3 regions of the Streptomyces sp. NPDC001599 genome follow, and region 1 is predicted to be linked to each of the others. Evidence: riboswitches for the same ligand, from Rfam matches in the RefSeq annotation. Region 1 holds a riboswitch; each other region holds the start of a gene.
The links. Region 1 has a riboswitch for thiamine pyrophosphate ahead of thiC (phosphomethylpyrimidine synthase ThiC). Riboswitches for the same ligand answer to the same signal wherever they lie in the genome.
Positions count from the first base shown of each region.

Region 2: another riboswitch for thiamine pyrophosphate. It lies ahead of thiO (glycine oxidase ThiO); the one in region 1 lies ahead of thiC (phosphomethylpyrimidine synthase ThiC).
Region 3: another riboswitch for thiamine pyrophosphate. It lies ahead of ACFYZ3_RS31625 (thiamine ABC transporter substrate binding subunit); the one in region 1 lies ahead of thiC (phosphomethylpyrimidine synthase ThiC).

Region 1 covers NZ_JBIAVA010000022.1:1,006-3,262, forward strand. The annotation lists partial or broken gene thiC (phosphomethylpyrimidine synthase ThiC) at 1-769, opposite strand, end outside; TPP riboswitch at 762-951, opposite strand; gene ACFYZ3_RS34955 (YibE/F family protein) at 1,023-2,257, shown strand, end outside.
Region 2 covers NZ_JBIAVA010000001.1:648,644-650,900, forward strand. The annotation lists gene thiO (glycine oxidase ThiO) at 1-1,088, opposite strand, end outside; TPP riboswitch at 1,086-1,197, opposite strand; gene ACFYZ3_RS02955 (NAD(P)/FAD-dependent oxidoreductase) at 1,282-2,257, shown strand, end outside.
Region 3 covers NZ_JBIAVA010000016.1:126,408-128,664, forward strand. The annotation lists gene ACFYZ3_RS31620 (ABC transporter permease) at 1-289, opposite strand, end outside; gene ACFYZ3_RS31625 (thiamine ABC transporter substrate binding subunit) at 265-1,356, opposite strand; TPP riboswitch at 1,436-1,541, opposite strand; gene rlmN (23S rRNA (adenine(2503)-C(2))-methyltransferase RlmN) at 1,601-2,257, opposite strand, start outside.

The DNA.
Region 1 (2,257 bases):
TGCGCAGGACCCATTCGCGGGTGGTGTGGATGTTGCGGCCGGTGGAGAGGTCCATGACCGTGTCGGCACCCCATCGGGTCGCCCAGGTCATCTTGTCCACCTCCTCCTCGATGGAGGATGTCACCGCCGAGTTGCCGATGTTGGCGTTGACCTTCACCAGGAACCGCTTGCCGATGATCATCGGCTCGATCTCTGGGTGGTTGACGTTGGCGGGCAGCACGGCGCGGCCGGCGGCGATCTCCTCGCGGACCACCTCCGGGGAGACGTTCTCCCGGACGGCCACGTACTCCATCTCGGGAGTGATCTCGCCCCGTCGCGCGTAGGCGAGCTGCGTCACCGCGTTGCCGTCCCGGCCCCGGCGCGGCTGGCGCGGGCGGCCGGGGAAGACGGCGTCGAGGTTGCGCAGGCCGCCGCGCGGCGAGGTGTGCTTGATTCCGTCGTCCTCGGGCTGGACGGGGCGGCCCGCGTACTCCTCGGTGTCACCGCGGGCGATGATCCAGTTCTCCCGCAGCGGGGCGAGGCCCCTGCGGACATCGGTGTCGACGAGTGGATCGGTGTACGGGCCCGAGGTGTCGTACAGCGTGACCGACTGCCCGTTGGTGAGGTGCACCTGACGGACCGACACCCGCAGATCGGGGCGCGAGCCCTCGACGTACGCCTTGTGCCAGCCGATGGACTTCCCGGCCTCCGTGTTCTCCGCGGGGGCCGCGGTGTCCGCCTTGGCGGTGTTCTGCGTGGAGGCAGGCGTGCGTGCGTCCTTGATGGTCATGAGACCTACTCCCTACGCCGGCATTACCCGGTAACAGGTTCGGCGGTCGACGCAGCGGCTTCCGTCTGTCGACGCTTCGTGGGATACGTCACTCGACTTCGGTGACGTTTCCCGTGAAACATCGCTGGGACGGAGGTCAGCGCCCTCTCAGCCCGGTGCTCCGAGCTCCCGCGTGTACAAAGGTGCCTCCACGCTAGCGCCCATTCGGGCGCGGTGAACAGAGGGCCCCCCTCGTTCTTGCGATGATCGGGCGGTGACCACACCGCAGCCCCCCTCCTTCCCACCGCGCCGGCCCCGCCGCGGACCGAACGCCGAAGAGGGCGACGGCCGGGCAGCCGGCCACGTCCCCGGTGTCGCTGCCGAGGCGAACGCCGGCAGACAGGAGACGGTTTACGGGCAGGACGAGGACCACGGACACGCCGCCGGCGGCGGGCACGGTGCGGGGGACGGGCACGGTGCGGGGGGCGGGCACGGGCACTCGCACGGGCACTCGCACGGGCACGGGCACGGGCACGGGCACGGACCGGCGGCTCCCGTCTCCCGGCATCTGCGGAAGGTCATCGCCGCGATCCTGATCCCCTTCACCGCGGCCGTCCTGGTCGGGCTCGCGGTGCTGTGGCCGGGCGGCGCACCGCCGCACGAGCGCACCGGCGTCGGCTTCGACCGGCAGACACAGCAGGCCACCGTCACCAAGGTGGTCGAACTGAGCTGCCAGTCCGTCAACGCGTCGGGCGGTGTCCCGACCGGCGACACGTCCACCGCCGAGGGTTCCTCCGCGGTGCAGCAGGCGAAGGGCGACTGCAAGCGGGCGACCATCCGCGTCGACACCGGCGACGACAAGGGCCGCACGTTCGACGAGATCGTGCAGCCGGACCAGTCACGGCAGCTGCACGAGGGCCAGAAGGTGGTGGTCGCCTACGAGCCCTCCGCGCCGAAGGACCTGCAGTACTCGGTGACCGACATCAACCGCAGGCTCCCCCTGGCCCTGCTCGCCGGCATCTTCGCCCTCGCCGTCGTGGTCGTCGGACGGCTGCGCGGACTCATGGCGCTGGTCTCGCTGGCCATCAGCTTCCTGCTGCTGAACTTCTTCATCCTGCCCGCCATCCTCCAGGGCTCGAACCCCCTGGTCGTGGCGGTGATCGGGTCCAGCGCCATCATGCTGATCGCGTTGTACCTGTGCCACGGGCTGTCGGCCCGAACGTCCGTGGCGGTGCTCGGCACACTGATCTCGCTGCTGCTGATCGGCGTGCTCGGGTCGCTCTTCATCGGCTGGGCCGCGCTCACCGGCAACACGGACGACAACACCGGCCTCATCCACGGCCTGTACCCGTCCATCGACATGAGCGGTCTGCTGCTCGCCGGGGTCATCATCGGCTCGCTCGGTGTCCTCGACGACGTGACGGTCACCCAGACGTCGGCGGTGTGGGAACTGCACGAGGCCAACCCGACGATGGGCTGGCGCGGCCTGTACCGCGCGGGCATCCGCAT
Region 2 (2,257 bases), on a different contig from region 1:
TTGCGGTGGTGACCGGTGGCCAGCAGCAGGCCGTCCAGGGCGGTCGGGCCGAGCAGCGGGGCGTTGTCCGGGGAGCCGGGGCGCAGACCCGCGCGGGTCTCCGTCAGGGGCAGCTCCGTGATGCCGGGGACCAGCTCGTGCGCGTCGCGCAGCAGTTCGTAGACGCCGCCCGCGGTGACCGTCGTGTCCCAGCCCAGCTCCTCGCTGGTGGCGCCGACGACCAGCTCGCCGTTCTCCCGGGGCACCAGGTAGACATGGTTGCCGCGCACCACGGCGCGCACGGTCCGGTTCAGCAGCGGCGCCCGTGCCCCCGTCCGCGGCATGGCCAGCCGCAGCACCTGTCCCTTCACGGGCCGCACCGGCGGAATTACTGCCTCCGGCACGCCCCCCAGCCGCCCGCTCAGGCTGCCCCCGGCCAGCACCACCTGCCCGGCCTCCAGGGCGGTGCCGTCGGCGGTGACGACGCCCGCGGCCCGGTCCCCGCGCCCGACGGTGAGCCGCTCGGCCCACACCCGGTGGAAGACCACGCCCGCGTGTTCACAGGCGGCCACCAGCGCGCGGGCGAGGCGGCGGGGGTCGATCTGGTGGTCGCCGTCCACCCGGAGCCCCCCGCGCACGCCCGGCGCGAGCATCGGCTCCAGGCGCCGGCACTCGCGCCCCGACAGCCACTCGGACTCCAGGCCGGAGCGCTGCTGGAGCGCGTGCAGTTCGCGCAGGTGGGCGCGGTCGTCGGCGTCCAGCGCGACGGCGAGCGTGCCGCAGCGCCGGTAACCGAGGTCGTGGCCGGTCAGCTCGGTCAGCTCGGCCGCGAACTGCGGGTAGCGGCGGGCCGAGGCGAGGTTCAGCGCGAGCAGCGTCTCCTCGCCGTAGTGCAGCTCCGTGACGGCGGCGAGCATCCCGGCCGCCACCTGGGCCGCCCCGCCGCCCGGCTCGGGGTCCACGAGGGCGGTGACGAGCCCGCGCCGCGCGGCCCGCCAGGCGGTGACGAGCCCGATGATCCCGCCGCCGACGACGAGCACGTCGGGCGTACGGGACGTACGAGGTGTGTGCGCAGGCGTGTGCGATGGAGACGACAACGGAGACGACATGGGCGTCCAGCCCCTCCCTTCGCCGGCATGACCCGGATCAGGTTCGTACGGTCGGAGGCCGCCAGCCTCCCTCTCAGCCCGGTGCGTCCGGGCTCCCGCGAGTGCTTTACGTCGGCCACCCTAGCCCGCAGCGCGTCGCACGGGTAAGGGAGCCTCACCGACCGGCGAATCGCCGGGTGTCTATGGTGATCGGGTGAGCGAGCAGACGCGGGAACGGGGACAGGGACCGGCGGCGGACGCGGAGCGCCGGGTGGTCGTGGTGGGCGCCGGGATGGCGGGCGTGCAGACCGCGGTCGCCCTGCGGGAACAGGGTTTCACCGGCCCGGTGACCCTGATCGGCGCGGAGCCGCACCAACCGTACGACCGCCCCCCGCTGTCCAAGGCCGTCCTGCTCGGCACCGCCGAGGGCTCCGCCTTCGACGTCGACTTCGAGGCACTCGGCATCACCCTGCGGCTGGGCTGCGAGGCGCTGGGCGTGCGCACCGGCGAGCACGTCCTGGACACCTCCGAGGGGCCCGTGCCGTACGACGTCCTGGTCCTGGCGACCGGTGCCGAACCGGTCCGCCTCCCCGGCGCCGAGGGCGTGCCCGGCGTGCACCTGCTGCGCACCCTGGACGACGCGGAACGACTGCGGCCGGTGCTCGCCCGGCAGCACGACGTCGTGGTCGTCGGCGCCGGCTGGATCGGCGCCGAGTTCGCCACCGCCGCGCGCGAGGCGGGCTGCGCGGTGACCGTGGTGGAGGCCGCCGACCGGCCGCTGGCCGACGCGCTGCCCGCCGAGGTCGCCGCGCCGATGACCGCCTGGTACGCCGACGCCGGAGCCGAACTGCGCACCCACGCGCGCGTGGAGCGCGTCGAGCCCGGCGGCCCCGGTGAGCCCGGCCGGGTCGTCCTCGACGACGGCACCCGGCTGCCCGCCGACGCGGTCGTCGTCGGCATCGGCGCCCGCCCGGCCACCGGCTGGCTCGCCGGCTCCGGCATCGCCCTCGGTGCGCACGGCGAGGTCCTGGCCGACGACCACCTGCGCACCTCCGCGCCGGACGTCCACGCGGTCGGCGACTGCGCCTCCTTCCCCTCCGCCCGCTACGGCGAGCGGCTCCTGGTGCACCACTGGGACAACGCCCTCCAGGGCCCGCGCACGGTCGCCGCCGACATCGTCGGCGCCCCGG
Region 3 (2,257 bases), on a different contig from region 1:
CGACGAGCAGCGTGAGCCCGGTGGACGCCAGCGCCTGCCAGGTGGTGAACCACAGCACGTGCCGCACGTCGGACTGGGCGAGCACGTCCCCGATCCGCCCGAGCTGCCAGACCCCGTCGACCTCCAGGCCGCGCGCGACGATGGCGGCGACGGGGTAGGCGAAGAACACCGCGAAGAACGCGACGGGCAGGGCCATGAGGCCGAGCCGAGCCGCGCTCCCGCGCGCGGTCCGCGCCGGCCTCACCGCCTGCTTGCCCTCCCGGCTCACTTCAGTACGAGCGAGGTCCACGACTTGACCCACTGGTCGCGGTTGTCGGCGATCTTCGCCGGGTCGAGGGTCTGCGGGTCCTTCGCCTGCGGCCCGAACTTCGAGAACACCTCGGGGACCCGCGCGCCCTCCCGCACCGGGTAGACGAACATGTTCAGCGGCATGTCCTCCTGGAAGGACTTGCTGAGCAGGAAGTCGAGGAGCGCCTTGCCGCCCTCGGGGTTCTTCGCGTTGCTGAGCAGACCCGCGTACTCGACCTGCCGGAAGCAGGTGCCGTCGGCGACACCCGTGGGGGCGGTGGCCGGCTGCGGGTCGGCGTAGACGACCTCGACGGGCGGGGAGGAGGCATACGACACGACGAGCGGACGGTCGCCCTTGGCCTTCTTGCCGCCGGCCGAGCCGGAGAACTCCTCGTTGTACGCCTGCTCCCAGCTGTCGACGACCTTGACGCCGTTCGCCTTGAGCTTCTTCCAGTAGCCCTCCCAGCCCTCGTCGCCGTACTTGGCGGCGGTGCCGAGCAGGAAGCCGAGGCCGGGCGAGGAGCTGCCCGCGTTCTCGGTGACGAGCAGGTCCTTGTACTCGGGCTTGACCAGGTCGTCGAGGGTCCTGGGCGGGGTCAGCTTGTGCCGGCTGAAGTACGCCTTGTCGTAGTTGACGCAGATGTCGCCGGTGTCGACGGGCGTGACCCGGTGCTCGTCCTGGTCGGCCCGGTACTCGGACCGGACGAGGTCGGACCCCTTGGCCTCGTACGGCTGGAACAGGCCGTTGTCGAGGGCGCGAGAGAGCAGGGTGTTGTCGACGCCGAAGAAGACGTCGCCCTGCGGGTTGTCCTTGGTGAGGATGGCCTTGTTCACGGCCTGCCCGGCGTCGCCGTCCTCCAGGACCTTGACCTTGTAGCCGGACTCCTTCTCGAAGGCGGCGATGACGTCCTTGGACGCGGCCCACGAGTCGTGACTGACCAGGGTCACGGTCTTGGAGCCGCCGGAGCCGCTGCCGCCGGAGCCGTCGGACGAGGACCCGCAGGCGGCCAGCGTGCCGACCATGCCGAGTCCGACGGCCAGGACACTGACCTTCTTGGTGATGCTCACTGAATTCCTCCTGGGTGACCAGGAGAAGACGCGGCCCCGCCCGGAACCCCTGGCGAGGGTCCCGGGCAGGGCGCAACAGCTCGAGTGGTGACCGATCTCCCTACCCAGAATGACCTGGGCCAGGTTCGGAGGGTCTGCGGCCGGTGCCGCACTCTCAGCGCTGTGGCGCTCCCCTGTCGGAATATGAAGATGTGATGACGCTGACGATGTACTGGATGTACTACTGGTACTGCCGCCGGTCAGGTTACCGCTCGCTCGCGGCGAGCTGACCACACGCCCCGTCGATCTCCTGCCCACGGGTGTCCCGGATCGTCACCGGCACACCGTGCGCCGCGATCGCCTCCACGAACGCCTTCTCGTCCTCGGGCCGGGACGCGGTCCACTTGGAGCCGGGCGTCGGGTTGAGCGGGATCAGATTGACGTGCACGGGCCTGCCCTTGAGCAGCCGCCCGAGACGGTCACCGCGCCAGGCCTGGTCGTTGATGTCCCGGATCAACGCGTACTCGATGGACAGCCGACGCCCGGACTTCGCCGCGTACTCGAACCCGGCGTCCAGCACCTCGCGCACCTTCCACCGCGTGTTGACGGGGACGAGGGTGTCGCGCAGCTCGTCGTCGGGGGCGTGCAGGGAGATGGCGAGGCGGCACTTGAAGCCCTCGCCGGTGAAGCGGTGGATCGCGGGGACGAGACCGACCGTGGAGACGGTGATCCCGCGCTGGGAGAGCCCCAGTCCGTCGGGCTCGGGGTCGGTGAGCCGGCGGATGGCGCCGACGACCCGGTTGTAGTTGGCGAGGGGCTCGCCCATGCCCATGAACACGATGTTGCTGAGCCGCGCGGGGCCGCCCGGGACCTCGCCGTCCCTGAGCGCCCGCATGCCGTCCACGATCTGGTGCACGATCTC